Regions from separate parts of the Shewanella sp. GJ50-10 genome, predicted to be linked through region 1. Evidence: riboswitches for the same ligand, from Rfam matches in the RefSeq annotation. Region 1 holds a riboswitch; the other holds the start of a gene.
What was found. A riboswitch is a leader RNA that binds a small molecule or an ion and turns the genes downstream of it on or off. The one in region 1 is predicted to bind lysine.
Positions count from the first base shown of each region.

Region 2: another riboswitch for lysine. It lies ahead of AC0L4E_RS12730 (Na+/H+ antiporter NhaC family protein); the one in region 1 lies ahead of lysC (lysine-sensitive aspartokinase 3).

Region 1 covers NZ_JBVVSS010000001.1:3,659,616-3,675,360, reverse strand. Annotated here, with positions in the region: gene hldE (bifunctional D-glycero-beta-D-manno-heptose-7-phosphate kinase/D-glycero-beta-D-manno-heptose 1-phosphate adenylyltransferase HldE) at 1-315, shown strand, start outside; gene AC0L4E_RS15465 (hypothetical protein) at 315-1,451, shown strand; gene AC0L4E_RS15460 (MipA/OmpV family protein) at 1,562-2,932, opposite strand; gene AC0L4E_RS15455 (sensor domain-containing diguanylate cyclase) at 3,115-4,128, opposite strand; gene arcA (two-component system response regulator ArcA) at 4,362-5,078, opposite strand; gene AC0L4E_RS15445 (DUF3293 domain-containing protein) at 5,763-6,197, shown strand; lysine riboswitch at 6,631-6,807, shown strand; gene lysC (lysine-sensitive aspartokinase 3) at 6,948-8,297, shown strand; gene AC0L4E_RS15435 (succinylglutamate desuccinylase/aspartoacylase family protein) at 8,338-9,474, shown strand; gene AC0L4E_RS15430 (site-2 protease family protein) at 9,594-10,724, opposite strand; gene AC0L4E_RS15425 (DUF4144 family protein) at 10,894-11,271, opposite strand; partial or broken gene AC0L4E_RS15420 (DUF342 domain-containing protein) at 11,325-12,991, opposite strand; gene AC0L4E_RS15415 (methyltransferase) at 13,167-14,201, opposite strand; gene AC0L4E_RS15410 (alkaline phosphatase) at 14,391-15,745, opposite strand, start outside.
Region 2 covers NZ_JBVVSS010000001.1:3,012,371-3,028,115, reverse strand. Annotated here, with positions in the region: gene AC0L4E_RS12760 (acyltransferase) at 1-75, opposite strand, end outside; gene tsaA (tRNA (N6-threonylcarbamoyladenosine(37)-N6)-methyltransferase TrmO) at 154-891, opposite strand; gene rcsF (Rcs stress response system protein RcsF) at 916-1,311, opposite strand; gene AC0L4E_RS12745 (H-NS histone family protein) at 1,465-1,869, opposite strand; gene AC0L4E_RS12740 (electron transfer flavoprotein subunit beta/FixA family protein) at 2,316-3,065, shown strand; gene AC0L4E_RS12735 (electron transfer flavoprotein subunit alpha/FixB family protein) at 3,068-3,991, shown strand; lysine riboswitch at 4,883-5,103, shown strand; gene AC0L4E_RS12730 (Na+/H+ antiporter NhaC family protein) at 5,180-6,736, shown strand; gene AC0L4E_RS12725 (M3 family metallopeptidase) at 6,911-9,046, opposite strand; gene AC0L4E_RS12720 (thymidine kinase) at 9,398-9,976, shown strand; gene AC0L4E_RS12715 (acyl-CoA dehydrogenase C-terminal domain-containing protein) at 10,168-11,958, opposite strand; gene AC0L4E_RS12710 (alpha/beta fold hydrolase) at 12,171-13,079, opposite strand; gene AC0L4E_RS12705 (TlpA family protein disulfide reductase) at 13,298-13,894, shown strand; gene AC0L4E_RS12700 (coproporphyrinogen III oxidase family protein) at 14,049-15,392, opposite strand.

The DNA of each region.
Region 1 (15,745 bases):
GTCGCGGTGAATGACGATGCATCAGTGAAGCGTTTAAAAGGTGAAGGTCGACCGGTTAACCAAGAAGATCGCCGTATGGCAGTGCTTGCTGGCTTAGCATCGGTTGATTGGGTTATTCCTTTCAGTGAAGATACGCCGCAGCGTGTAATCAGCCGTTTGTTACCTGACTCGTTAGTAAAAGGTGGCGATTACAAAGTTGAAGAAGTTGCTGGCGGCGCTGAAGTGATGGCAGCGGGTGGCAAAGTTGAAATTCTTGGTTTTGAAGATGGCGTTTCAACCACTGCGATAATTGAAAATATTATGGCGAAAAAGTAATGCAGATATCGGCACTGTATTTTCTAATCAGTGCCGTTAGCGTTAGCGTTAGCGTTAGCGTTAGTGCTATGGATATGGCTAACGCTGACTTTGATTCAAGTTTACCTATTACTTCGACAGCTAACAGTCCAAATTTAGCTGTCAGCTTAGATACTGACCTCCTTCCTAATTTAAAACATAGCACTGATTATGCACTTCAGTCAGAGCTTGAGCCAGAACCAGAACTAAAGCCAGAGCTTGATTTAGTCGAACAAGACAGTTATTCCCAAGTCTCATCAAAAACTCTTGCTGAATCATTTAAGTCTACTAAATTGCACTCTGTTAGAAGTGAATCAGTTGCAGGTAAAACAGCACTGTTATGCCCAATTGACGAATACGAGCAATGCCTTTGGCAACTTCCAAATACTGTGGTTCGTCAGTTACCAAGTGATGATGCAATTATTTTAACTTTGGGTTTAAGAAGCGCTGTGGTAATGCCTGTTATTGATAGTGAAATCGCAGGCGTTATTGTGCTGAATAATTTGTTGCCTGTATTGTCTCAAAGTGTGGTGGTAGATGGAGATATATACCAATTAGATTTAGCCAAACAAAGTCAATTAACTTTGTGGCATGAGATCGGTCATTTGGAAAATATTGCTCAGCAAGGAAGAGGACTTCCAATTCGATTAAGTCACTATGAGCATGAATGGTTAGCAGATATTTATCTGACATGGCGTGTAGCGCATCAAACCCAGAATCTAACTCTTGCATGGCAACAGTTTCATCGTCGCAATATGGCTGTTATCAATAATAATGACAATATGAGCCATTGGAGTTCTCCGCAATTATTGTGGCTACTGACTCACTATAAACAAGAAGATATAATTCAATATGATGAATATAGCGACTTTGTCACTGAGGTGTATCCGCAATTTTTGTCGATTGAAAACACCGAAATGATGGAGATATCTAGCTTAATTCAGCGTACTTTTACTTCTGGCACTTCGCAACCTTTACCTAGGTATATGTTTTGGCGTCAGGCTCGTTTAATTGAGGTGTTACAACCTACGCTTGTGATGTTGATGGGGAGCTCATCGGCTGATCAATGGTTGATTGAGCAGTTTTCGGAAGCGACTAAATTGATTAATGCAGAATAAAAAAACCTGCAACTTAAATAAAGAGCAGGCTTTTTTGTACGAATTAGTGATAATTTACTAATACTTCAAATGATCAATGTTGCAAGTTATTAATGCTTCAGGCTCGTCATTTAAAAATGCCATTGGACGTACACAGTGTTGTAATTACTGCCACCTTTAATGCGGCCAAAGGCTGAGCTCGTTTCAAAAATACCCGAGCGATGGTGGATACTATAACCAAGCCATGCATTGCTAAGTGGAGCATGATTAAAGACATCTCCAATATTCACATCGAATGAGAAATCTAGATAGTTGAGTAGCTTAGACGGTCGATAATCTTTTTCATCCAGCTCACTTCCTTCTATGTAGGTGACTTCTGAAACATATGAAAGCCCTTCAGCGACACCAATCCGAAAACGCCAGCCTAAATCAAGGGTGTAAAAAGCTTTAACGCCGATAACACCTTCGGCTAAGTTATCTTGGACTTCAGAGTCATGGTGCCATACACCACCGGCAGTAAAATATAGGTCAATTGGTAGAGTAAATAGGCTGTCGGAAAGTGGGATACCATAGAACAATGAGGTTAGTTGGTTATTATAGCGATCGCCTTTTGCATTACCCGTTAGAATATCATTGAGATTTGAAGGGGTTGCCCAGCCATGAGCGACTCGTAAAAACTCGCCGCTTTCTTTTGGTACAGGATTATTATTTGGTCGCTTAGCGTCAGGATAAAAGCCAAAACCAAAGAAGGATTCAAATTGATATTGATTTTCAATGGTTGGTAATTCGTAAATGTCATCTTCAAGACGTGTGACCCCGAAATTGGCGAGTAAATATAAGTTACTCGCCAAATGGTATTTAGCATTAACCCCCGCTGAAAAAGCTAAACCCGCTCCAGGATCTATTTGATCTAAGCCATAATAATGCTCGTTAAATGAGTCGCTTTTCCATTGGAATTCAGCGTAAGGGTTAAGCTGCCAATCGCCACCAGTCCAATGATATTGGGTGCGCGTATAACCGTAGTAACGTTTGTCGCCATCACTCATAAAGGCGGCATCAGCTTCTAAACCATCTTTTTGAAATCGATATTGGAAACCAAAATCAAACGCATCAGATTGAGTTTCATTTTGATATTCTTTGGGAATATCTACAAAGCGAAATCGACTGTAAATATTTACTTGATGCTCATCATTTTTCCATAAGTGAACACCACCTTCTAATCCATCTAAAAAGAAGTAATCATTTTCAAACTCAATAAGCGGCATGACATCGGAAACAACATCATCCTCTGTTGCATAAGGAATGTCTGCGCGGCGTGCACCAATTCCCACACCCCACTTTTGGGGGAAATAGTCTACATTTTCACTACTTTTGGATTCCGACTCCGCTTTTGATTCAGATTGAGTGGTAGCTAATGGTTCTACTTCGATATTCTCACTGGCAAAAACCGTTAGCGGGCTTATACATAAAAAGAGGGGGATATAATGCGAATAACGGGACATAGTCATAGCTACCAGTAATGAATTTGAATAAAAAGTTAACAATTAAGAGGAAAGTTAAAACCTAAAACTATTAGGGTTTACAGCAACTTTGAAAGGATTATAGCATGGAGGGTCTTCAAAATAGTCAAATACGGTGCTTTTTATAGCAAGTTGTTAACTTTTTAAACGAAAACAGAATTAGCTTAGCCGATGACTTGAGAAATGGTTTTAGGTTGTTGCCAAAAAGAGTAGTTATGTTTTCCAGCTTGTTTTATCCCGTACATAGCATTATCAGCTTGCTCACAGACTTTAGTAAATTTATCGTCTCTTCCAAAACAGCTTATGCCAATGCTTAACCCTAAAGATACAGGTTTATCATTGATAGATTGGTGTTGCTTAAAGTGGCTTATTAGAGCCCCGGCAAGAATACTGATTAATTGATATTCTGAAATTGAAGTAATGATGACAAATTCATCGCCACCAATTCTGGCTATTTTAGCTTTAGCCTCAGGTAACAATGTCTCGCAATAATGCTGCAGAGTACCGCTGATTTCTATTAAAGCTAAATCACCAAAACGATGACCATGACGATCGTTTATATGCTTAAAGTTATCAACATCAATAAACAACAGCGTACCAGAGTTGAACTCTCTTTCTACCTGCATGCTTTTATAGACTTTCTCTGCAGCGGCGCGGTTGAGTAAATCTGTGAGAGGATCGCGGTGGGCTAGCCGAGCTAAATCTAGTTGATAGCGTTTCTCTTGAGTGATGTCGATATGGGTTCCGAGAATTTTAAGCGGACTGCCATCTGCTGCGTACTCAACGATTCTTCCTCTATCTGATACCCAACGTTCACTACCATCTTTGTGGATCATACGATGTACTGCTTGGTAAATGTCTTCTTTTCCTTGTATATGGTCGTCGAAGGCTTTTATTACCCAATCTTTATCTTCAGGGTGGAGACTACCTTTCCAGCTTTCCATGTTGGCGGCGTATTCTTCACGGGTATAACCCAGCAATGAGCCCCATTCTTGATTATATATCCGTAAATCACCCGTTGGCACATGTTGCTCCCACAAGCACAGGCCAGTGCCATCTAGCGTAGCTGATAGCTGTTGTTGTATCTGGTTTCGCTGCAGTTTTAAAGCTTCGTTTTCACGTTCAAGCTTTGCAATTTGTGCTGTTAATGCTTCAATTTTTGAAGCTTGGGTATCCATTTTGCTATTCATCCATGCTTTAGGTGAATTGATATTTGTACGATTATTAGGCTCATTAGTCAATTGTGTAAATTAATTTGCTGAACTCTTTTTATTTAGCGTAAACCATCACTATTCTTCGGTTTCAAAAATAGTGAGAGGTTTAGTTGGGGCTGACATTAGCTTTGGAAAAGGATAGATAATAAAAAAGCCAAGTCATGGACTTGGCTTTTTTGTTTTCACTTAATGTGAAATTAGTCTTCTAAGTTACCGCAAAAACGATAGCCTTCACCGTGAATAGTCGCGATGATTTCTGGCGTATCAGGTAAGCTTTCGAAGTGCTTACGGATGCGACGAATCGTTACGTCAACAGTACGGTCATGTGGCTTAAGTTCACGGCCTGTCATCTTCATTAACAGGTCAGCACGAGTTAAGATTTTGCCTGGGTTCTCAACAAAGTGAAGCATCGCACGGAATTCACTGCGTGGAAGCTTGTAAGATTCACCTTGTGGGCTAACTAAAGAACGGCTGTTGATCTCTAAGCTCCAACCGTTGAAACGGTAGAACTCTACAGAGCCTTTTTCTTCGATTTCTGCACCAGCACTGTTAACGCGAGTTAATAGGTTGCGAGCACGGATAGTTAATTCACGTGGGTTGAATGGCTTAGTGATGTAATCATCAGCGCCAATTTCAAGACCAAGAATTTTGTCAACTTCATTATCACGGCCAGTAAGGAAGATAAGGCCGATGTTGTTAATTTCGCGAAGTTCACGAGCTAACAATAAACCGTTTTTACCAGGAAGATTGATATCCATAACAACAAGATTAATCTTATTATCCTGCATGGCTTTGTGCATTTCAGCGCCATCGTTTGCTTCAGTTACTACATACCCTTCTGCTTCAAAAATACTACGCAGTGTATTACGGGTTACAGCTTCATCTTCAACAATAAGAATGTGTGGGTTTTGCATGTTATTTACCTAAATTAAAAACAATTCGATTCTAGTCATGTTGCACTAGGGCGGTGGCGCTACTTAAATAATGAAAGCGCCGATAATTTATACATTTCACGATAGGTGTTTATCTATGTCTGCCCTGAACAAAACACGCTTCATGACTAGCTACATTATATACACTCAGCTTAATACATTATTAAAAAGAAACATTCGTGACATAAATGTGATCATAAAAAATCAATATTCCGATTGTATGATGAGTTCTAACTCACTCACAATCAGTCGAAAGATCTATTAAAACAAAGATTCATTACACTATGAGATTAAATTGCTCATAAAAGTTCCTTGGCAATTTAATATTGTCCTATATTTGTATCATCTAAAATGTAGAACAAAATGTTCAAGCTTGAATAATTAATGGCTAAATAGTGTACCGATTAATGTAACAGCTTGTATCACAACTTATAGTTATGTAGCAAAATCTAGCTAGTGGTGATTATTGTACTCGTTTTAGGCATTTGTTAACAAATGAAATGTTAACAAATTTACTCTCCATAATTGTTACAAAATTGGTTTTTTAGATAAGTTATTGATTTTATGTGATAATATAATTATTGTTCTTGTGACTTGAGTCACATGGGTATTGTCGCGACATAGGGTTTGCTACACTTAACTGGGTTCAATAGAGAATATTAAATGATGGATAATTTAATCGATAGCCTTTGGCACAAGTATCAAGGAACACAATTTTTACTAACACAAGGCCTATCTAACGATATTCCTTTCGCAATTGTCACAGCTCATAACCCTTTGGGAAATGTTTTGACTCCCTGTCAAAACCGCTTATTAGATCGTCGCTTACAGCGGAAGATTGAACAATACAACAGCCCTTATCGTTCTTTAATTGGTGCCGCTCCTGATTTATCCCATATGGAGAAAAGTTGGGCTGTGTTTATTGATAAGCAACAAGCACTGGAGTTAGGTCGAGAATTTAAACAGCATGCAATTTATTATGTTAACCAAGGTTTATTGTCATTGGTAGCATGCGGCGAAGCCCCTGATGCAGAAGTGATGATTGGTGATTTCTTTGCTCGCTCGCAAGTGGTGAATGAGTTACCTGATTTACATGAGTAATTTGCGCAGTTACTCAATACCTTTAATTGAGTGGCCAAAATAGCAAATGTAACGACTCTCAAGCTGTATTTGTTGTTTAACTGAAATCGGGAATTGAATTGTTGCTCTATAATTTTTATTGGATTTGATGAATTTTAGTCAATTAAACACCTATAAACGCTTTATTGTGAACCGATAAATGATTTCTGGTTATGGTTTATGGGCTTCAAATCGATTCATTCCCGCTTAAAACATCCGATAAACTGTTTTTTACCGTCTTCTTTGTTACTGTATTTAAAGTGTTTTAGCTTTTATTTTTAGTAAATCACCACCTTTACGTTTTTAAGTAAATAAGTGTCCTGTTTTTAATATTCTGTTATTTGGTAAATTTATTACACATCTGAATTGACTTGGATGTGTATTTATTGGTATTTTTCATTTTCTTCCTTAGGGAAGAAACAGAAGAGGAGCGTTTGCTAGGTAGTAAGTTTGAGGAAAACCAATTCCGATGACGACTTATGAGGGAGATTAGCGCCGAGATATTGCAAGTGATTGGTTTCACTTCATGTCGGTCGATTAGGCTGAATCCTAACGATTGTCACCTATTAATTGGTGGAGAGCTTCTGGTGAAAGATTGCTGTTTCCCTTCTTTAAGGGTGCGTTATCACTGCACCAGGCTCTTCGAACGAAGTAAGTTCGGAGTGTAATCATGTTTTTAAATCTTGTTTTTCAATCTGTATGTTTTAATCAGTTTGCCGCAGAGGTGTTGTCATGAGTTTAGTCGTTGCTAAATTTGGAGGCACATCAGTTGCTGATTTTGCAGCGATGAATCGCTGCGCAGATATCATTCTTGCAAATCCCAATACCCGTGTTGTTGTCGTAAGCGCTTCAAGTGGTGTGACTAACTTGTTAGTCGAGCTGACTCAAGCGAACGTCAATGATCAGCGCCGCATGACCTTGTTGACTCAAATAGCACAAGTACAATATGACATTGTAGATAAGTTAGAACGTCCTCAAGATGTGGCCGCAACCATTGATAAACTCTTAAGTCGTATGTCATCACTCAGCGATGCATTAGTGCTTGATAGAAGTAAAGCCATTATTGATGAGCTTTTATCAATGGGTGAGCAATGTTCATCGTTATTATTTTCTGCTGTAATTCGTCAAAAGGGCACACCGTCAAGCGCGTTTGATGTCAGACAGGTATTGAGAACTGATAGCCACTTTGGTCGTGCGGAACCACAAATCGAGCAGATTGCTGAGTTGGGGGCTGCGCATTTAGCGCCGCTTTTAGCTGAGCAGGTTATAGTGACTCAAGGGTTTATTGGTGCCGACAGCGAAGGTCGTACGACGACATTAGGTCGCGGTGGTAGTGATTACTCTGCAGCATTACTCGCTGAAGCATTAAAGGCGGATGCGGTTGAAATTTGGACTGACGTCGCTGGGATTTACACTACTGATCCACGTTTAGCGCCTAATGCTCGACCTATCCCAGAAATTAGCTTTAACGAAGCCGCTGAAATGGCTACTTTCGGCGCAAAAGTATTGCACCCAGCGACTATTCTTCCGGCTGTTCGTCAAAAGATTCAAGTGTTTGTCGGTTCAAGTAAAGCACCAGAGCAAGGAGGAACTTGGATCCGCCATCAAGTTGAAGAAGTCCCAGTGTTTCGCGCAGTAGCGCTAAGACGAGATCAAACACTATTGAACTTACATAGCCTACAAATGTTACATGCACAGGGCTTTTTAGCTGAAACGTTTGCAACGCTCGCTAAACATAAAATTTCGGTCGACTTGATTACGACCTCAGAAGTGAATGTATCACTGACTTTGGATAAAACTGGTTCTGATTCAAGTGGCCAAGGCTTATTAAGTGAGTCACTACTACAAGAGCTATCGCAGCATTGCCGTGTTCGAGTCGAAGACAAGTTGGCATTAGTAGCAATTATTGGTAATAAAATTGCGTCAACTGCGGGTATCTGTAGCCGCGTGTTCTCTGTGCTTGAAAACCATAATGTACGGATGATTTGTCAGGGCGCTAGCCCGCATAATTTATGTGTTTTAGTGGCAGAGTCAGAAGCAGCTGATGTGGTAAATTCACTGCATCAGAATTTATTCGAATAATGTAAATCACTATTTCTCATGAATGTCGGTGGCTAATAATATGACTGCAGCAAGTTTTACTTCCAAAGCATTGGTATCAAGTGTGGCGTTAGGTGAGTTGGCAACAGGCCAAACACTGACTGCGCCGATTTATACTTATAAGGGAAGCGATGCAAATGCTGCGTCAGTTTATATTCAAGCCAATGTCCATGGAGCAGAAGTACAGGGTAATGCAGTCATACATCAGTTAATGACAATGCTTGAAGGCTACACTGTGCTTGGTGATATTCATTGTGTTCCATTAGCGAATCCTTTGGGGATAAACCAAAAAAGCGGTGAGTTTACTTTAGGTCGATTTGATCCTATCACTGGGGTTAATTGGAATCGTGAGTATTATGAACATGCCGCCATCGTTGCTGATATCCCTCGTTGGTTTGAAGCAAATAAACAGCTGAATGATGTAGAGTTATTTAGTGCATTTAGACAATTGTTACTAAGCAGCTGTCAAACTCGGTTAAATAATGGCTGGGGAATTAGCACGGGTCATCGTTTAGCGGTGACTTTGCAGTCGATGGCTCATGATGCCGATATTGTGTTGGATTTACATACGGGCCCCAAATCTGCGAAACATCTCTATTGCCCTGAATATGATATGGGATCTGCTGCGCTATTTTCGATTCCATTTTCATTGATTATCCCTAATGAGTTTGGCGGTGCCATGGATGAAGCGGCGTTTTATCCGTGGTGGCAATTGCAGCAACACTGCGCATCTTTAGGTCGTGAGTTTGCTGTACCTGTTGCAGCGTTTACTATGGAGCTTGCAAGCCAAGAACGGATTGATATGGCTGATGCTAAAGAAGATGCGTTGGGAATTTTGGCTTATTTGAGCCATCGCGGGGTGATAAAAGAGCAGGTTAAGCCAGCTGAAATGCCTCGCTGGGGTTGTTATTTAGCTAATTATAGAAAGTTCCACGCACCTAAAGCTGGCTTAGTTGAGTATTGTGCTGAACTTGGTAAACCATTAGCAGCAGGTGAGCCTTTAGTTAACTTATTAAGGTTAGATCAATACGGCACTGAACAAGCGTTACTACCTGTAAGTTTACCTTGTGATTGTGTTCCTGTTTTACACTTTGCATCTGCATCGGTGCATCAAGGCACCGAGCTTTATAAAGTGATGACAGAGGTATTTGAGCTTTAAAAAATCTATTATTTTAAAGCCTAGTTCTTTCTAAGCTTAGTGCTTTTTAAGTCTAGTCTTCAAAGTTCAACGGCTCAGAGTTTTCATTTAACAACTTATACTTAGATTTAGAGTTAGGCTTAGCTTTTCAAAATCTCAAGTGGCATTGCGAGCATTTCATCACCAGAGCCTGCAAAGTACCAGATTATGGCAATCAAAATACCCACAGTTAAAAAGTACCAAATGGTTGAGAAGATCTGGCCGTATCTATCTAATGGTAATAGATGGCTTTGATGACGGGTTTTCCATTCAAAGACTATTTCTAAGCTACCAATGAGTAGTAAGAACCCCAGTAGTGCTAATCCTAAGCTGTAGCTGATAAACACGCCAACTGCCGCACCCGCGATACAGGCGATAAGCCCGACCATGCTGTTCATGGAGAAGGTGATACTTTTAAGAATATGCCCACCATCTAAGGGTAAAATAGGCAGTAAGTTAAACAGATTTAATAGGGCATTAAAACTGGCGAGTCCTGCAAAAAAGATATTGCCAGTTACCCAATATGCCACCATACAGCCTATGGACATCAACAAACCGAATGTCGGCCCCATGATGGAAATAACAACGTTTTGCCAGCGGGTATTGATTCTCTCATCACTGACCGCTAAGCCGCCCATAAATGGAATAAGGTAAATCCCTTTGGTTTTCATACCAAAGTGTTTCATTGCTTTAATGTGGCCGTATTCATGGATAACTAAACAGGCAATTAAAGCTAAGGCAAATTCGATAGAAAACAACCACGAATAAGCGGCGACACTTGCAGCAGCTAACATAGCTTTGATTACTTTGGCACTTTTAAGTAGTTTAAAGCCTAAAGAAGCAAGGCCAATCATACTGAACTTTTGAGTTTTTACCGGAGCGACTTCAGGGACTTGTTGCTCAATGTCTTTAGTATTCCTTTGCCCTTCAGCAATGGTTTCGTTATCAACAAGAACCACATAGTTAATTAAAAATGGTTGCCACTGAACATCGGTTTCAAGGCGAACTTTGATAATGGTTTTGCTGACTTCAGTGATCACACCATCGGTAGTTGGTGTTTGCATGGAAGCGGGGCGAGACAGCTCAAATTCATGAATATTAAAAGCTTGATTATCCACTGAGGCAGATTTTTGAGAAACAATTTGATTGTCCCAGTAAAGTTGTTGCCAACCCGCCATAGAGCCTTCTAATCGCAAACGTTTGCCAAGGCATTCTATATTCAGCAGTTCCATAAATTTAGCTGTTCCATTGTTGTGTTTGATTAAAGTGAAAGTTGCTTGTTTTGATTTTTTTAGTGACTTACTAAAGATGAATCTATTATTCAAAACGTTAGGCATTTTGCCTGATAGGAGGAGGTGACTCAAGCGAATTAAAATACAGCCCTAACTAAGTCGACTTCTGTTAATTAGACTCAAGGTATGCGACGGTTTCGATCCCTTGTTTTATATCGCTGAAAACTAACTTAGCACTACAGCAATGACCATTTAGCACGGCATGTTCACGAACATAATGAATAAAGCTGACTAAATCGATAGGGCGTTGACTAATAATGAGTTGCGGTAAATCAGCAGTCGCCGGTGACAACGTTGAATAAGGCTTCTGCTGTGGTTGGATAACAATATCAAATGTCACCTCAGCACTATCTAACAGTTTATCTTGGCTATCATCTACATGAGGTTGTAAACAGCAAAACTCTAGCCAGTCTCTTTCGCTGGCTAGGTATATGAGTTCTTCACTGTGTTGCTGCTTTATGATTGCAGGCCAATAAATCGTATCCATAAGACCCATCACTATCTGTTGACTGCCTAAGGTTAACTTATTACAGCGAGGGCTTAGTGACTACCGTAATCAAAACTTATTTCATTGTGAAGGTTTTTAATATGGCATGGGCCGTGTTCTCGTTGGGTGCGGTTTTTAGCTGGACCAATATGAATTTCGACATTAGCAAAAATATGCTTTTCTGCTTGGATAAAGTTTTTGCTGTAATATCCTTCGGTCTCTTGCTGCAGCTGCTTACATTCTGATTCTGCCTTGGCGCGGTTACTCGCAACCTGTTTTTTCTCATCGAGCATCATTTTGACTTGCTCAATCATGCCTGCATCAGTTTGCCATTCAGTTTTTGGAGGCAGCTTTCTTAATCTAGCTTCAATATCGAGCCCTGCAACCACCAACTGTTTAGCTTTTGCATCACAGTTTTTTACTTCGGCTCTAAGTTCAGCTTGGTGCATAGCACAAAATAGTTCAGTTTTCGTGCCTGCTGTAGCGCCAAAAGCTACGGCTTTGATGCCTTTTTTGGCTGTTGCTATACCGCCAACAAGATCGCCTCGTTTGGCATTGGGATCGCTGACAATAATGGCATTGTCTGATTGCGAATGGCTATGTAGCAGTTGTTTAGTAACTAGAATGTCACCGTGAGCCGTTAAATTTGAATACTGCACGAACTGGGCGCAAATCTGTCCTTGAGCTGTGATATTGTTACTTAGTTCATGTTCTTTAATTTGTCTTCCAATAATGCCTTTACTGACAATGACATCGCCAGCAGCTTCTAAAGTCGCCGATTCAACAAAACCCATAACTGTAATATCACCGGTGCTTTTAACCTGCATGCCTTCGTGAACGTCACCTGTGATTAGAATGCTTCCTTCAAAATCAACATGGCCATATTTTACATCCACATCTTTTATTTGCAGGACATCGTCAACCTGCATACCTTTACGGTTTTCGACAGGTTGGCCAGCTACATTGGCAATCAGTTGATAGGGATCTTCAGCTGATAGTTCTGTACCCGTTCCTGGCTGCATTGATAGATCTTTTCCTTCAACTTGCAGTATGGCATCACCATGAACGTTATAACCAGCAGTCCCTGGTGTTGCAGGCGTTTTAACCATAAGTACATCACCAGGTTTTACCATGATCATGGCGCCCAAGTTTCGCATGTCGACCGAGCCGTCTTCGCGCTCTTGGGGCTGTAATAATCGCTCGCGCGCAAGAGGAACTTTTCTGTCTAGCGTGGCATTTACACCGTTGATTGCAAGTTTGCCTATAGCGATGGGGCTTTCGCAAGTTTCCCCTGGAGGTAAGATGGATAGTTGTTGGATTAAAGACTGAATTTTTGGCTTGCTTAAGCCCATTTTAACTTTGTGAGATTTGAGGGCGTTGAGGATCATAGGAAGTGAAGGGTCTTTTCCCCCCAAGCTGCTTCTAATGTCATTGAGGCAGACATTTTATCTTCACTGATTTCAATAGTGACTTTGCCATCAGCACGTTCAGCGATAACAAAATATAATTCATGCTGACCATTGTCTTGGCCACTTAGTGCATTAATTTCTGCCACGGCTTTATGAATGTTGTGCTGCATAGGGCGCAACATGGCAAACTCTGGCTGCGTTAGCAGTTGGTTGACATCGTCTTCTGACACTGGACCATGAGTGTTAGGAATAACACGAAACTCAACCTGAGTTTGGTTTTCATTTAAAACCGCTAAGCTCCAATCCAGCATAAAACCTCTTATTATCTGGCCGTTTTAAAATACGGGCCACGCGCCTTTTTGGCGATTTTTTATTATTAATTAATAAAATGTAGCGGTTTTTTGTGATAAAAACTAGTCAATTATTTGATGATTTCAGACTATTTGACAGATTACGTGATGAAGAACACTAAGTGTTAATTCTTTGTTACTTATGGAAAAAGTATAATTTATATTTATTGTTTTCAGCCGGAACATTTACTTGACCAAATTCAGCCGCAATTGTGTCGGCATAAGGCAGGTTTCTATTTGCAACGATTTGCCATACCCCATTGTTAGATAAACTGTTTGCGCTCGACTTAACGAAGTCTTTAGCTATTTGTGTCGTAGCGGCTAAACCGTCATGAAATGGTGGGTTTGAGATGATGCCATCAAATTGTCCTGATATTTGCTTAAACCCATCTGATGGATAAACCTTGGCTATCATATTATTTGCTGCAAGGGTTAATTCACATGCCTTCAATGCCATGGCGTTAATGTCAATGCACTCTACGTTAAGACTTGAATTAGCTTTGAGCATCGCAGCACTGATGACACCTGCTCCACAGCCGAAATCAAGCACTCGACCAGAAAGATTTGGTAAGTGTGATAACAATAGCTCAGTACCTTGATCGAGCTTTTTCTCGCTAAAGACGCCAACTAAATTACAAATTGTAATCTCGCCTTGTGGCGTAGCAAGTTGGTACTTGCTTACCCAGTCGTTAATGTTCAACTGAGGTGCATCTTGATTTAATTCAGCGACGAAGAGTAAGCAATGACGTGCATTGTCACGCTTTAAGGCCGTTGAGTAGTAATTAGGTAATAGCTTTGCAAGCGATTTAACTCCGCCTTTATTTTCACCGATGACAATTAAGGTGCCGCCAATGCTCAGGTGCTTTGCTGCAAGTTGGAAAAGATAAGGCGCGAGGGCTTTGGCTTTCGGGAAGTAAATGACCACGGCATCGAACGTCTGCAATTTTGCATCTGCAGGCAGTTCATGACCAAAGTGGGCATGAAAATTAGGTTTATTGTGCTTGGCTAATAGTTGGTGGTGATTAAAGTCTAACGCTAAAGCGGTAACAGAAGCGGCGGCATCTAATAGTTCAACGGCTAATGCATCTGCTTCATGATTTAAAATCAATACATTCTGGTTTTCGATAAATTGAATGTTACGTAGCAGAACTTGAGAAGTGTTGGTGAGCACAGAATCGACCTTAATAGTTTAACGCATTAGATAACGGCGGATTATAGCAAAGAAGTAGTCAACTGTTCAGTTTGTCGTAGCACTATGGCGCTGTAAGCAAAAAGAGCAACGCAAACTACATATAGTGATTAGGTTGCTCTTAATATGAAGCTGTTTGGTGCTTATCTAAGGTAAAAAAATCGACTCTGATTAATTGATTGCTTTAGGTAATAAACTCATCATTTTAGTTGCGATTTCAGTATTGTCTTGATGACCACTAAATAATAACGCACCAGGCCCTGCTGCAAATACTTGCACATCATCAGCTGTGTGACCTACAGATGTCCATCCGGTATTAGTGCGGGTATCGATGATTTGCAGTATTGATTTATATAACTGCTTTTGACCCTGCATTCTTGCAGAATTAAGGCTGGAAATTTCTTCGGCTGTAGCTTCAAAGCCAATGAGTTGGTTAAAACGTTGTTGCCAGTCATCTACCGCGATTAATTCTTCAGAGATCGTTTGTGGTGAAGCTTTAATATCATGCAGCATTGCAGGGTTCCACTCATATTCACCATTAGCACCTATAGACAGTCCTCCTGTGTTGTGGTCTGCGGTAACAATCATAAGTGTGTCTTGACGTTCACGTACAAACTGCTCGACCACTTCAATGGCGTTGGCAAACTCCTGCATTTCACCCATGGCTGTGGCAATATCATTTGAATGTCCTGCCCAGTCAATTAAGCTGCCTTCAACCATCAATATAAACCCTTGCTCATTCTGTGATAGTAACTCGAGTGATTTCTTCGTTAGGGTACTGAGTTTATAAGCTTCTTGCTCGTCTATTACCCAAGGAAGTTGCACGTCAGCGAATAAGCCTAAAACCTTTGGCTTGGTGATGCTATCGAGTTGCTCAAATTCCGTAATATGCTGATAGCCTTTAGCTTTAAACTCATCTAATAAGTCATCAGAAAAGTATTTTTGCCCACCACCCAAGATCACATCAGCATCAGACTTTAAGTACCCTTCGGCAATCTGTACATAGTTGCGGCGATGCTCATTGTGGGCAAGAAAGGCGGCTGGAGTTGCATGATTAACTTGACTACTAACAGCTACACCAGTTGATAGTCCAACCTTTTTAGCCATTTCCATAATGGTGGTCAGCGGACGTTTATCTACATCGATTGAAATGGCGCCATTATAGGTTTTAAACCCAGTGGCCAAAGCCGTTGCAGATGCTGCTGAATCAGTAACATAGCCGCTTACTGGCGCGGGAAAAGTACTCGCCATACCGACGAGTAAACGGTCGAATACGGTTTGTTCCATTTCTTCGGTATCAGGATTATCTTTAAAGTAACGATAAGCCGTTGTATAGGCTGGGCCCATACCGTCGCCAATCATGATGATCATATTTTTTGGCTTTGAAGGTGCTGATGACTTAACTTTTTTACTCGCTACATTGGTGATTGGGGCGACAATGTTCGCTGGTAATTTTGCGGGGTCGGTATTTGCTAACTCAGCTGCTTTTGATGCACTGGCTTTTGATGTATTGGTAATTGAAGCGT
Region 2 (15,745 bases), 650 kb from region 1:
TGAAAAATAAAGCCAAGGCATCCAAGATAAGCGTTTTTTATGTTGGCTTTGATAGTCAGGTTTATCATTTGTCATGGTTTTGGGCTTTTTTATTGTGCATTTAATCAAAGATAACAGTAGGCAGTTACCGCAACTTGGACATGCGTTGAGTTGTTAACATACCGAGGTTGGCTTTATTTCAATCACTTCAATTTTGTCATTATTAATACGCCAAAAAATATCGATATCATATAAGGCCACTTGATATATTTTAGGATCTGACTTTGCTTTTTTATATGCAGGACGAGGGTCTTGAGCTAAAACATCATTAACCACTTGCTGTAAATTTACCAATTGCTCAGCGCTAGAATAATCAGCAATTTGTTCTTGTGCTAGTGGGCTAAATTCAACGTCTATAAGTTTAGGTGCCGACTGTGCTATTCCACCACTGGCATTATCAATAGAGTCAGAAAAAGGAATATAGGGTTTAATATCGATAATGGGCGTGCCATCTAATAAATCCATTCCTGATATTTCTAAACAGACTTTGCCATTGCGTTGCACCACGTTGTGTAATTTAACCACAGACTGACCAATACCGTTTGGTCTAAATGTAGAGCGAGTGGCAAATACACCTAACTTTTCATTTCCACCTAATCTTGGTGGTCTAACGGTATTTTTCCAACCCTGGGCTAAGTTTTCGTGAAAACAAAAAAGCAGCCACAAGTGAGAGTATTGCTCAATACCACGAACTGCATCGAGGTTATTAACATGTGGAGCAAGTTCAACCCAGCCTCGTACATTTACCAACCCAGGTTGTCTTGGTATTCCAAATTTTTGTTTGTACGGTGTGTGACATATTGCAACAGCTTCTATCTGAGAACTAAAAGACTGTTCAGAATATTTATTCATTTATTTAACTAATATATTTAACGGTTATTCAGTAATTTCAGTTTTAATTGCTTGGCCGACACAAAAGGCTTGGGTATAACAGGTATTGGTTTTCTGTTCTGTTAATAAGCACTTTTTCACAATTAATCCATTGGCACCTAATTCAACTGCTTTTTTACGAGCTTCTGTGCGAGCATCTGCGATATTAGCTGGCACGCCAGCTTCAGTTTCTTGGCAAGACTCGCCTTCAACTAACCCGACAATTTCAAACGCACCTTTAGGGCGCTCACCATCTTTGTATAACACTACAGCTGCAGGTTTGAAGTATTCATCAATCGCTTCACCGTCTAAATTACTGTTGAATGTGTAATTACCTGAACAAGCTGATAAAAGTAAAGTCGAAAGGGCAGTGAATAACGCAAGCTGACGAGAAGTGTTCATAATACGGCCTAATTCTTTTGAGTGCATTAAAGAGGGTTTTATTGGTTACAGTTTACATGGCTAGCAAGGCTGTGGAAATACTTGCTGATTGAGATATGCAGATAAAAAAAGAGCCTACCGAAGTAAGCTCTTTAATTGCAGAAAAGATAACCTTTATTCCATGCCAGGAATTAAAAAGTCTTCCATTTTCTTGCCAGCATCAATTTGCGTTTTAAATACAGTTGGCATACGGCCTTGGCCTGTCCACTGAATTAATTCACCTTCAACTTCAATTTGATATTTAGCTGGACGTGGAGCGCGTTTCTTTGGCGCCGGCTTAGCAGTGACTTCACCTAAATCTTCAATTGATAAACCACTGTTTTCAATTTGAGCTAATATTTCAGCAATACGTTCGTTGCGTTCTGCATTTGCTTCTAATTCAGCTTTTTCGTCTTCTTCTCTTTCAGTAATAATCTTTTCAAGTTTTACTGAAAGTTCACGTAAATCTTCTAGTGATAACTCTTTTACTGCAGCTTTAAAACGACGACCATGTGTTAAAATTTCTAAAAAGTCACTCATATCAATGTGCATCCTAATGATTTTAAATAATAAGTATCTCAAGTAATTCTGTGGCTATTAAATAATACTTATCAAAACTCTTGATTGTTTAATTGTAATCAACCGAAAGTGTAAATTGATTTGACCATTTAAAATGTTAAAAAAATAATAGTAGAAAAACACGGTTACTTGAATCGGCTTTAATAATAGAAACTAAACTTGTTTGGATCAAATAAAAAAATCATTAAATGAACAAAAATTAAATAAAAATGCGCAATTAAAGCGATAGATTAATAAATTATTACAAAATACAACTTATTTAGAAGCATCAACTTAACCAAAAAAATATAAAACAAGTGTTTGACTTCGGTTGACGTTAACGTTAACAGGACGTAAAGTTGTGCCATATTGCATTGGTGACAACCAATGTGCCATCCACATACATTGAAGGTGTAGAAGGAAATCCCATGAAAGTATTGGTGCCTGTAAAGCGCGTAGTCGATGCCAATGTGAAAGTCAGAGTAAAGGCTGATAACACAAATGTTGATACTGCTAATTTGAAAATGGCGTTAAACCCATTTTGTGAGATTGCTGTAGAAGAAGCAGTTCGATTGAAAGAAGCGGGAAGTGCGACAGAGATCGTGGTTGTCAGTATTGGAGCAAAAGCTGTGCAAGAACAGCTACGTACGTCAATGGCGCTGGGTGCAGACCGCGCTATTCATGTGCAAACAGATGAAGAGTTAGTGCCTTTATCGATTGCTAAAATTCTTAAAGCTGTGCAAGAAAAAGAACAAGCGGACTTAGTGATTTTTGGCAAACAGTCAATTGATGGCGACAATAACCAAACAGGTCAAATGCTTGCTGCATTAACCCAAATGCCTCAAGCCACGTTTGCATCAGAACTTAAGTTAAGCGCTGATGGCGCTGAAGTCACCCGTGAAGTGGATGGCGGTTTACAAACACTTAAAATGCCGCTTCCTGCTGTTGTGACAGCAGATTTGCGCCTAAATGAACCACGTTACGCTTCACTACCAAATATTATGAAAGCAAAGCGTAAGCCGCTTGAGACGCTTTCAATTGACGATTTAGGTGTGAGCTTAAAAGCACATCAAAACATCGTTAAGGTGACACCTCCTGCTGAGCGTCAAGCTGGGATCATGGTGAGTTCAGTAGCTGAGCTAGTTGAAAAGTTAAAAAATGAAGCGAAGGTGATCTAATTATGGCCATTTTAGTATTAGCAGAACACGACAATGCAAGTTTGAAGCTAGACACTGCAAAAGTGGTTAGCGCGGCTACAGCTATTGGTAGTGATGTTCATGTATTAGTTGCTGGCAGCGCATGCGGTGCAGCAGTTTCTGCTGCTCAAGCATTAACAGGTGTAAGTAAAGTATTAGTTGCTGATTCAGCTGCTTATGAAGCGCAAATGGCTGAAAACTTATCTGAGTTAGTGGTTAAGCTTGCTGGAGATTACGACTATATTGTTGCAGCTGCCACCAGTGTTGGTAAAGATACACTTCCTCGCGTTGCTGCACTTTTAGATGTAGCACAAATATCTGAAGTGATTGAAGTGGTTAGCGCAGATACGTTTGTGCGTCCTATTTATGCAGGCTCAGCCTTAGCGACAGTGCAAAGCTTAGATGACAAAAAAGTATTAACCGTTCGTACCAGTGCGTTTGATGCTGCGGGTAATGAAGGTAGTGCTGAAGCTGTTACCGTTGATTTTGTTGCTGAAGCTAAAACCGTGTTTGTTTCACAAACACTCACTGAGTCTGAACGTCCTGAATTGGGTAGTGCAGGTGTGATTGTTTCTGGTGGCCGCGGTATGGGCAGTGGTGAAAACTTTGCTATTTTAGAAGCGTTAGCAGACAAAATGACTGCAGCAGTAGGTGCATCTCGCGCCGCTGTTGACGCTGGTTTTGTACCGAATGATTTACAAGTAGGCCAAACAGGTAAGATTGTTGCGCCTGACTTATATATCGCTGTCGGTATTTCTGGTGCTATTCAGCATTTAGCGGGTATGAAAGATTCTAAAGTCATTGTTGCTATTAACAAAGACCCTGAAGCGCCAATTTTCCAAGTGGCTGACTATGGTCTTGAAGCTGATTTATTCGATGCTATCCCAGAATTAACCAACGCATTATAACTATCGCTGACAGTCCCCAGTCTGCTCCCTGTGGCTGTTATTGATTTGATATGAGTGATTGGACTAAAAAGGTTTTTGTCTTACAGGCAAAAACCTTTTTTAATGCCTAGAAAAACAATTAGGTATATTTGGGAAGCTATTGAACAGAATTTTATCGAGTATGATTGGATTTATTTGGGGCTTATTGGCTGAATTTATGCAAATTAAATCGCTATCAATTCCTTATTTGTTTAAAGTTCTTATTTAGCTAATGTCTCTTTAATAACTAAAGTCTTCTTTATCTGCTGAAGGTATTCTAATTCGCTGAAGGCTCTTTATTAGTTGAAAGCTCTTTAAATCGCTGAAGGCTCCATATTATTTACCAGTTATTTAAATAGTCTCGAATTTACTCATATTCAATATTTTAGTTTCCTAATGTAAATGTAAAATATTCTTAGTTAAGTATATGCTCTAATTAATCAGCCTCAGTTATTTTTCATAGCTTAATGGTTAATTTGGCAATGCGATATAAGGCCCATTTACCAGCTTGTTTACCTTAATAACCATCAGTGGCACTTTCTAATGCGGCAGTTTATTACTAAGTGCATCAACTGAATTAATGACAGTGAAAGTTATCATCTTCAATCAATTGCTAGAACTGCGAAACTAACCTCATCAATTAATAAAGAAAGCATAAAGCGGCATAATGAAGTGAAATGGTCGTTATTGATGGATAAACCTTCGTTTGCTAACAAATCGTTACACCACTGATAAGCTGCTGTGGTGTTTTTTGGTTGTGATGTTATTTCTCACAAGATAAGCTACTTTTATCTGGTAATTAACCTCGTGCTTATGTTTGTATAGTGGCGTGTAGCAGCAGAGAGCTTCAAATCAGGCTCTCGCACTGCTGAATACATAAGTAGAGGCGCATCAAATATCAGTAAGGTTAGGTTGGGTGATACCAATAACTTAGCGTGAAAGGATTTGGTGCCGAAGTGAACAGGTTATATCAATGCCGTTTGCTGGGGCAGTTTCCGAAAGGGGCTGCACTGTCATAGTAATTTTTATCCGTGAGGATAAAACAATGGATATCGATGTTGATATCGATATTACTGTGGAGTGCTACTGAAAAGATCCTTGTCTTCGCTTCCTGCGTTGTCTTGCCTTATCAGTTATCCTCCATTCGTACTCAACGAAGAAAATATAAAAATGATGATAACAAGTTATGCCGATTCGGCACTTTCGCTTTTGCCTCCTGTAGTGGCAATTATTTTAGCAGTGGTAACACGTAAAGTTCTTCTTTCACTTGGCTTAGGTATTCTTGCTGGTGTTGTACTTTTAAGTGACTTTTCGTTTGGTGCGGCTGCAAGTCATTTAGTTAGCACTGTGACAAGCTTAGTGTGGGATGACGGCGCGTTAAACGCGTGGAATCTACAGATTATTGGCTTCTTAGTGGTATTAGGGATGATCACCGCATTAATCACTGTAAGTGGTTCTGCACGAGCATTTGCCGATTGGGCACATCAGCGTATTCGTAATAAACGTGATGCTAAGCTGATGACTATGTTTTTAGGTTGTGTTGTCTTCATTGATGATTACTTTAACAGTATTGTTGTTGGTTCAATCGCTCGTCCTATTACAGATCGCTATCATATATCTCGCGCAAAACTGGCTTATTTATTAGATTCAACTGCTGCGCCAGTGTGTGTTATCTCGCCAGTTTCAAGTTGGGGCGCGTATATCATCGCACTTATCGGCGGCATCTTAACAGCACATGGTTTTGCTGACACGGGTCATTTAAGCGTGTTCCTGCAAATGGTACCGATGAATTTCTACGCCATTTTTGCTCTATTATTATTACTTTGTGTTGCTATCTTCGGTTTAGATATCGGCCCAATGCGTCAACATGAACGCAATGCCCAAAAAGGTGAGTTGTTTGACGAAAGCAAAGGCTTACCACCAGGTGCAACAGCTGATTTACCAGAAGCAGATACTGGTAAAATCATGGGCTTGTTCCTACCAATTTTTGTATTAGTTGCTGCAACGATTTACTTTATGGTTTCAACAGGTGCTGATGCACTTGCTAGCGAAGGCCTTAAGTTCAGTGTGTTAGGCGCATTTGAAAACACCGAAGTTAGTGAGTCATTATTTTACGGTTCATTAGTGGGTTTAGTGGTTACTGTACTGCTAACAATCCAACAAAAAATCAGCACTAGCATGATGTTTACTGGCCTTAAGGTCGGTGCCAAATCAATGCTTCCAGCTATTTATATCTTGTTATTTGCTTGGACTATCGCATCTGTGATTGGCGAGCTTGAAACAGGTAAGTACATGGCAAGCCTTGCGACTGGTAATATTCCGTTTGCATTATTACCTGCTGTATTATTTTTACTGGCTGGTTTAACCGCATTTTCAACCGGCACTAGCTGGGGTACATTCGGTATTATGTTACCAATCGCTGCCGATATGGCGATGGGCAGTGACAGCACTATGATGTTACCAATGCTTGCTGCAGTATTATCAGGCGCGGTATTTGGCGACCATTGTTCACCAATCTCAGATACCACAATTTTGTCTTCAACTGGTGCAAGTTGTCATCACCTTGACCATGTTATGACCCAATTACCTTACGCGGTTATTGTGGCGGTATTAAGCTTAGTGGGCTACACAGTACTTGGGTTTACTGGTTCTGTTGCTATGGGCTTTATTACTTGTTCTGTATTGTTTGTATTGGCTGTATTAGGGCTAAAAATTGCAACCAAGTAATGCTATTGAAGAGCTCTTTTGAAGGGCTCTTGTGAAGGGTTCTTGTAAAGAGACCTTAAAGTAACTATTTATAAATTGCTTTAGACTTTAGACTTTAGAGTTTAGAAAGTAAGCCATAAAAAATGCCACTCAATCGAGTGGCATTTTTGTATGTGGGTTATTCAAATCTTAGATTTATTTTAGTCCACGACGTTCTAGCAGGCCATCTGTCGTCGGTGCTTGGCCTCTGAAGTTTTGGTAAGCTTCCATTGGCGGTACACTGTTGCCCACTTCACGGATAGTTTTTCTGAACTTCATGCCGATTTCACGGTTTAAACCACCTTGGGTTTGCACGTAAGCAAAGGCATCAGCAGCTAGGATTTCACTCCACATGTAAGCATAGTAACTTGCTGAGTAACCACCAGGGAACGCATGGGCAAAGTAAGTTGAGCGGTAACGAGGCGGTACTGCTGGTAAATCTACGCCATGTTTCTTAAGTGCATTAGCTTCAAAGGTTTCAACATCTAGCAGCGGTGCATTAGCATCTAATGCGTGCCATTCTAAATCAAGTAGCGCAGCTGACATGTACTCTAAGGTATCAAAACCTTGGTTAAAGCTTCTTGATGCTAATAACTTTTGCAGTAAATCATCAGGAATTGGCTTACCTGTATCATAGTGTTTAGCGTAATTGGCTAATACTTTAGGGTGCGCAGCCCAATCTTCTTCAAATGTTGATGGGAATTCAACAAAGTCGCGAGATACAGAAGTGCCCGCAAGTGATGGGTATTTCACTTTTGAGAACATGCCGTGAGTACCGTGACCCATTTCATGGAACATGGTGGTTGCTTCATCGTAGCTGACAAACGTAGGTTGGCCTTCTGGCGCCTTTTTAATGTTCATCACGTTTACTACAACAGGCTTTTGGTTTAGTAACTGAGATTGCCCCACAAACGAGCTCATCCAAGCGCCGCCACGTTTGCCTTCACGGGCAAAGTAATCAGCGTAGAAGATTGCCATGCTGCTGCCATCTTCATCGAACATCTCGTAAGCTTTTACATCAGGATGGTATACAGGTAAATCTGGACGAGGCTTAAGCGTTACGCCGTAAAGCTCTTGAAGGGTAAAGAATACGCCGTCTTCTAATACACGGTTAAACTCAAAGTAAGGCTTGATTGATGCAGCATCAAGATCGAATTTTTCTTTACGTACTAACTCAGCATAATAAGCCCAATCCCATGGCGCTAAAGTAAAATCACCGCCTGTTTTGTTGATCATCGCTTGAATGTCAGCAGCTTCTTTTTGGGTGTTTTCAACAACGGCTGGCACCATTGAACCGAACATGTCGTATACCGCTTCTGGTGTTTTAGCCATTTGCGGTGCTAAGCGGTAATCAGACCAAGTGTCAAAACCAAGCAAGTTAGCTTTTTTAGCTCTTAACTGGGCTAAACGTGCCACTAAAGAAGCGGTCTCGTTATCACCTGTCAATCCGCGATTAGCTGATGCTTCCCAAACCTGTTGGCGTAGTTCACGGTTATCTAGCTGGGCTAATACAGGCTGGCGTGTCGTGTTGGTGATGTTGAGAAGGTATTGTCCTTCAAGTCCAGCCGCTTCAGCGTCAGCTTTTGCCGCTGCAATGGCTGATTGGGATAAACCTGCAAGTTTGCTTTCATCATCGACTTTAACTGCAATCTCTTTGCTGAGTCTAAGTAGTCGCTGAGCAAACTCGTTGGTTAATGTTGATTGCTCTTCATTCAAGTCACGAATTTTTTGTTTTTCAGCTTCTGTAAGTTTGGCTCCAGCAAGGACAAAACGCTGATGATAAACTTCCACTAAGCGGGTTTCTTCTGCGGTTAATGAACTGGTAGTGCGGCTATCGTAAATTGCTTGAATACGGCTGAATAACTCAGGGTTGAGGTTAATATTATCTGAGTGTGCCGCCATTTTTGGCGCCATAATTCCTTGAACTTTTCGAAGTTCTGGATTGCTGTTTGAGCCCGTTAGGTTATAAAAAATGCTAGAAGTACGAGTGAGTAATGTACCGCTTTTTTCCATTGCGACAATGGTGTTTTCAAATGTTGGCGCCGCTGGGTTATTGGCGATATCTAAAATTTGCTGATGATGCTGGGCCATACCAAGCTCAAGCGCTGGTTGGTAATGTTCATCTTTTAATTGGCTAAAATCAGGCGCTTGATATTGCAAGCTACTGGCTTGCAGTAATGGATTTTGAAGCTGCACTTGAGCTCCTTGTTCTGCGCTGTCTGAATGGGTGTTACTGCAACCGCTTAATGCGAGTGTAGTAGCAATGGCTACTGCGACAATTGATTTATGCATCGACTTTCTACTTCCTTAATTATAGTTGTTCATGCAATTTATCAATTGTTTCTTAATCGTATATGAAGATTTTGCACTTTCGTGATACCTGTAGCTGTTGTGAAGCATTATGGCCTGAAAATTGTGATCTAATTCATTGCAAAATGTAAATATTGTTAACGTTTTGAGGCTTTAAAGAAGGGCAGGATTGGATGTATTAGCGAGCTGTTAAGAGGTTTGAGGGTGATGAATATGAATAACCTTACAAGAAATACTGCTAGCTGCCTCACGCTATTTAATCCCAGCGTGGCTTATCTATAAATCGATTCAATGATAGACTAAGCACGATTATAACAATAAGGATCTCCTGTTTTGGCACAACTTTATTTCTATTATTCGGCAATGAATGCCGGCAAATCAACATCACTTCTACAATCATCTTATAACTACCGTGAACGCGGCATGAATACGCTTGTAATGACAGCGTCAATCGATGATCGATATGGTGTGGGAAAAGTTGCCTCTAGAATAGGGATCGAAACTGAAGCGCATGTTTTTGGCGCTGAAGATAACTTATCAAAGATGATTGAAACTGAGCTTGAAACCCAAAAGTTACACTGTATTTTAATTGATGAGTCGCAGTTTTTGAGTAAAGAGCAAGTGAAGCAGTTAACTCATGTGGTGGATAATTTAGATATTCCAGTACTTTGCTATGGCCTTAAAACTGATTTCCAAGGCGAGCTGTTTAGTGGCAGCCAGTACCTATTAGCATGGGCTGATAAATTGGTGGAGTTAAAAACCATTTGTCATTGCGGCCGTAAAGCTAACATGGTGGTACGTCTTGATGGAAATGGCAAACCAATGCGCGAAGGTGAGCAGGTGGCTATTGGTGGTAACGAAAGCTATGAGTCTGTGTGTCGTAAGCATTTTCGTGAATTTATTTGGGATTAATAAGCCCAGTTACCAGTCAATAGGTTACGAGCCAATAAGCCTCGAGCAATAAGCAACGAGCCAATAAGTAATATGGCAATTTGAATAAATAAACAGCGCCTATTGGCGCTGTTTTTGTTTAGCTTTCATTTTGCTCATCAGCGGTTTCATATCATGTTAATTGATGTTGATACCGCTAAATTAACGCGTTATTAAAAGTCAGCTTCGTCAAAACCTGCAATCTGTGCGCTACTCATTTCAACTTGCTTACGCAAGCTGCGAGTTTGGCATCCCCAATAACTCATGTAAAAAGAAGCGGTATTCAATTTAGCTTGATAGAAGGCGAGTTCATCGGTGCCTGCTTCAATCGCAGCAAGAGACGTTGCCGCAATACGCGACCACATCCACGCAAGAGCGCTAATGCCAAATAACTGCATATAAGGCATTGATGCAGCGCCAATCATATCGGGGTTCGTTGCTGCTGATTTGGCAATAAAGCCAGTGGCTTTTTCTAAGTCGCCCGCAGCATCCATTAGCCCTGCAATATAAGGCTTCATGGCATCATTGGTGCTGTGTTCACCAATGAACTGTTTGACCATATCTGACCACAAGCTCAGGGTAGCGCCTTTATCTGAGAGTAATTTACGTCCGACAAGATCTAAGGCTTGTACGCCGTTAGTGCCTTCGTAAAGCATAGCGATACGAATATCACGGACAAACTGCTCCATGCCCCATTCGTTAATATAGCCGTGGCCGCCATAAACTTGCTGTGCATCGACACAAGCTTTAAATCCTTGGTCGGTAACAAAACCTTTGACGATAGGGGTAAATAGAGCGGCCAGAGCTGATGCCTGTTTGGCTTTAGCTGGATCGTTATGACGCTCTGCTTGGTCTAGCCATAACGCCTGCTGACCCATTAATGCACGAGTGCCTTCATTGAATGATTTCTGTGACAGCAACATACGGCGGACATCGCCATGGACTAAAATTGGATCCGCGGCTTGGTCGGCTTGCTTAACGCCAGATAATGCGCGGCCTTGAATACGGTCTTTGGCGTAAACTAACGCATTTTGGTAGGCAATATCAGATACACCTAAACCTTGAATACCAACACCTAGTCTGGCTTGGTTCATCATAGTGAACATGGCTTTTAAGCCTTGATGGGGCGCGCCGACTAATTCGCCTACAGCGCCATCAAATAGCATTACGCAAGTTGAATTACCGTGAATACCCATTTTATGTTCAAGAGCGGTAGCGCTTAAGCTATTGGCTTTACCTAATGAGCCGTCATCATTGACCATAAATTTAGGTACAGCGAATAATGAGATACCTTTAACGCCATCTGGAGCATCAGGTAATTTGGCTAACACAAGATGAATGATATTTTCAGCTAAGTCGTGATCGCCAGAAGAGATAAATATCTTTTCGCCGCTAATAGCAAACGTGTCATCGCCAAGAGGCTTGGCTTTGGTGCGTAGTAAGGCTAAATCAGTACCCGCATGGGACTCTGTGAGGTTCATGGTGCCAGTCCATTCACCGCTGACAAGCTTTTCTAAATACTTTTGTTTGAGTGCATCACTGCCATGAACATGAATGGCTGAATAAGCGCCATGGGTTAATCCAGGGTACATAGCAAAAGCCATGTTGGTGGCGGTTTTCATTTCGGTAGCGAAGGTGCCAATGACTTCGGGTAAGCCTTGTCCGCCGTATTCAGGGTCGCAGGTAAGCGTTGCCCAACCATCATCAATGTATTTCTGGTAAGCGGCTTTAAATCCTTTTGGGGTGATCACTTTGCCGTTTTCAAGCTTGCAACCTTCAAGGTCGCCAGAGGCGTTTAATGGCAACATGATGTCGGTGGTGAAATCTGCCACCCCTTGTAAAATCGCATCGGTCAATTCAGGGTCGATTTCGTCAAACCCTTGCAGGTCTGTTTGCTGATATATATTGAGTAACTCAGATAAGATGAACTGGTAGTCGCGCAGGGGAGCTTGATAAATCGGCATATTACGGTCCTTTGTTGTTTGCTATCTGTCAAACTGCCGATACTAGCTAAGCAAGGTTAACAGATTCCATGACTGTCTATTTCTTTATTGTTTTAGTGTCTTTTATTGCAAATTTTAGCTTATTCTTTAAGCGTTAAAACTACCTTAACCAATTTCGAGTAAAAACTCAGCTTTATTTATTGGGTAATATATTGTATTAGTAATTAGGTCGATTATTCATTGATAATTTGGTGCATTTTCCAAAAATCGAATGCATGTTCTAATACTTGTTCTGGTGCTTCCACTTGAGGGTAATGACCAACACCTGCAAGGCTAATGGTGTCTGGATTAGGGATTAACTCTTGATAGCGCTTTAACATATCTCGACCGGAAATTGGGTCTTCTAAACCGTTAATAAATCGCATTGGTGTTGTATTTTGTTGTAGTGCGCCGACCCAACGGTCGCGATGCTTAACTCGCAGTTTCATGTACTGAATCAGCTTATGAAAGATACGGTTGCCTTGATTATGTTGGATCAATTGCCAGTATTTTCGCAGCTCATTTTCTTCAATTTTGATACTACAAATATTGTCGAAGTTACGTTTAAAGGCGTTATAACCCATAGCTTTAGCCACAATAAAGCCAATAGGACTAAGTAACAGCTTTTGGATTAGAATTGGATGAATCACCTCTGGGAATATGCCACCATTAAGCAATAAACTACTCAAAATTTCGAATGTCACAGGGGTATTGTGTTGCTTGGCATCACCTTGTCGTGCAAGTAACTCTTGGGTGACGGTATTACCGTAATCATGGGATAAAATATGAAGCTTTTCGATACCTATTGAAGCGACAACATCTTCAACTAAATTAGCTTGTGCATCAAAAGAGTAGGGGAATTCAGTTGGTTTATCGGAATAACCAAAGCCCATCATATCTAACGTAATCAAATGAAAATGCTGACTTAACTCATCCCAAATAGGCTGCCAGTCGTAACTGCTGGTTGGAAAGCCATGAATTAGTAGTAATGCAGGTTGAGTCTTATCACCTGTCTGTTTTACAAAGACATTACTCTCAAAATGTTTCGCAAAACAGTGTTTATGAAAGTAGCCATCATTCAGCCATTGCGTTAATTTCTGCATACATAATCCATTATTTTTTATTTAAAACTAACCTGATTAGACCAGTTTGTAAAACGCCTCAAAAATTAGTTCCTCATCATAAACTGCTATCTATTTTTGCTGCTTTAATGAAATAAATCGTGAATAGAAAATATACTTTAGTCGGTCTTAATATTGGAGTGCACATTCATAAGCAGACATAAGCAATCATTAGCGATTTTTTTATTAGGATGAAACATATGAAGACTAGCCAAGCGATATTAAGCCCAACATTAAAGGATAAACCCTTGCTGCGTATTAACGAGCTGCACCGTGAGTTACTAGGGGTGATAATGACCTTTTCAGTGTTGATTTTGTTATTGGTATTTTTCTCTGCTGAAGTGCGCGCTGATGATTCTCAATCCACTCTTGATTATGACTTTCCTCAAGCGAAGGCTTTTACTCTTAATGATGCTGAAGGAAACGAGTGGTCATTTGCAGAGCATGCAGGTAAACCCATCGTTATTCATTTTTGGGCGACCTGGTGCCCTTACTGTAAAAAGCTGCAACCTGGACTTGAAAGATTGCGGTTAGCTCACCTTGATAGCGATCTTGAAATGATTGCTATCAGCTTTAATGAAGACAAAGGGGCAATGCCTGCAGCTGTATTAGCAGAACGGGGGATTGGCATGAAAACCTTGGTTGAGGGGGACAGTGTTGCAGAGCTTTATGGCGTAACAGGTACACCCACCACAGTGTTTATTAACCGCGCTGGACAGTTAGTATGGTTAACACGGATTTCAGATCCTGACTCACCTAAATTAGCTCAAGCGATAGAGTTTCTATTATCTGAGTAATAGTAACAATGGCTGGACTTTCGAACCGCATTAGCAATTATTACCCCGCAATAGTGTTTATTACGGGGTGATAAATTATCGATATGCCCTTATGCCGTTTTGTAAGCTATACCTTTCGATACCCATGGCATTAGATACATCTGACATTTGAAAATCATGAAGTGATGATAGCTGACGCTTGGTTATTGCCTTCAGTTTCTCCGATAGACATAGTTAGCGGTAATTCTCTTGCTTGTTCCCGCAAGTAGTCCATTCCCGCAAGAAAGCCTGAGAACATTTTCAATGCGATAAACTGTCCTTCAACAGTAGTTTTGTAGTTATTGCCCTGTTTATTTAGTGCTCCGGCAGAAATTAAATAACTCATTTCAAGCGGAAATGCTTGCCACAAAGATTTACCCGTGTGGGCTTTAAATTGTTGGTTATCTAACAGGCCGTGACCCATCATCATCATTAAATGATGCTGCATTAGTGCTTTTGCTTCTAATGGCTTGGTGTAACACGTGCCCGTATGGCCAGCTTCAATACGGCTAATATAGTCAGGAATATCAAAACTTGAAATTCTAAACTGCTCGCCAAAACGGCCAAATGCGCCAGAACCTACTCCAAAACAGTCTTCACCGTCTAAGACATATTTGTTTTCTACTGGCTGACCAAAGTTGCGGCTGAATGTCCAAGGGAACTCCATGATATAACGTTCGCCCATGGCTTCTTTTACCGCTAAAAACTGTGGCCATAAATCTTCAGGGTTACCTGCTAAACAACCCGCTTTTTTACGGTTTTGGCCAATGCCAACGGTTAAAGGGTAAGTCGTTATTTGGTCAGGGCTTAAACGAATGGTTTGGGCTAAATCGCTGGCTACCGTTTCAGGAGTTTGCATTTTAAAGCCGTACATCATATCTAAGTTAACTGTTGGGATAACCTCTATCGCACGGCTAACATATTCAGCCTGTTGCAAGCCGCTGCCGAACTTTTCAAAGCGGCCACTGGCTTTTAAAATCTTGTCATCAAAACTTTGTACGCCAATCGACATGCGATCTACTAAGCCTTTTAGTAAATGTGGATTACCTTCCTTAAAATAGATAGGGTCACTTTCACAAGAGACTTCACGAACGCTAGTTATCGACTTAATCATTTCAATGGTTTCAATTAACTCATCTTCTAGGATCGTCGTGGTGCCGCCTCCGATATACACCCGATTAAAGCGATAGCCTTGAGCGATAACCATGCGGATTTCTTGTCTTAATGCTTTGAAGTAGGCCTTAGCAACGCCCTCATTAAATTTAATTTTATGGAATGAACAAAAACGGCAAAGGGTGTGACAAAAAGGAATATGGATATATAAGGTTTCAATTGGCTTGTCAGGTACAGCCAATTTGGTCACATCTTTTAAAGCCACGGCATCTTTTAAACTTAATGATTGCTTGATAGTCATGCCCATTGCCCAGTCAAGACTGCTGGTGGCTAGGTTCAACCTTGATGTTGATAAGAATTTTTTCATGAGTTGCCCTTAGACTTTAAGTTTACCAATGGGATGCATTCATATATCAACAGCAGTCATTGGTTTTATGCTAATTCAGTAGATTGATATCAGCCTAAATTAGCCAATCATTCCAAACTGTTGCATAAAGCATGAAAATACAAAAATCTACAAATATGGCGTCACTGAATAGTAAAAATTTGACCCCTATCACTTGTTCGAATACAAACTCAATGGCTAATTTAAATTAATGTTTAGGCTTAACTTTTCTGAATTAAACAAAAAACAACTTTAAGATCTAAATGTGGGTATATTTTGAATTAGTAATACCGAATGTTTGCAATGGCTTAATTTATTGTTTGCTGGTTTATTCT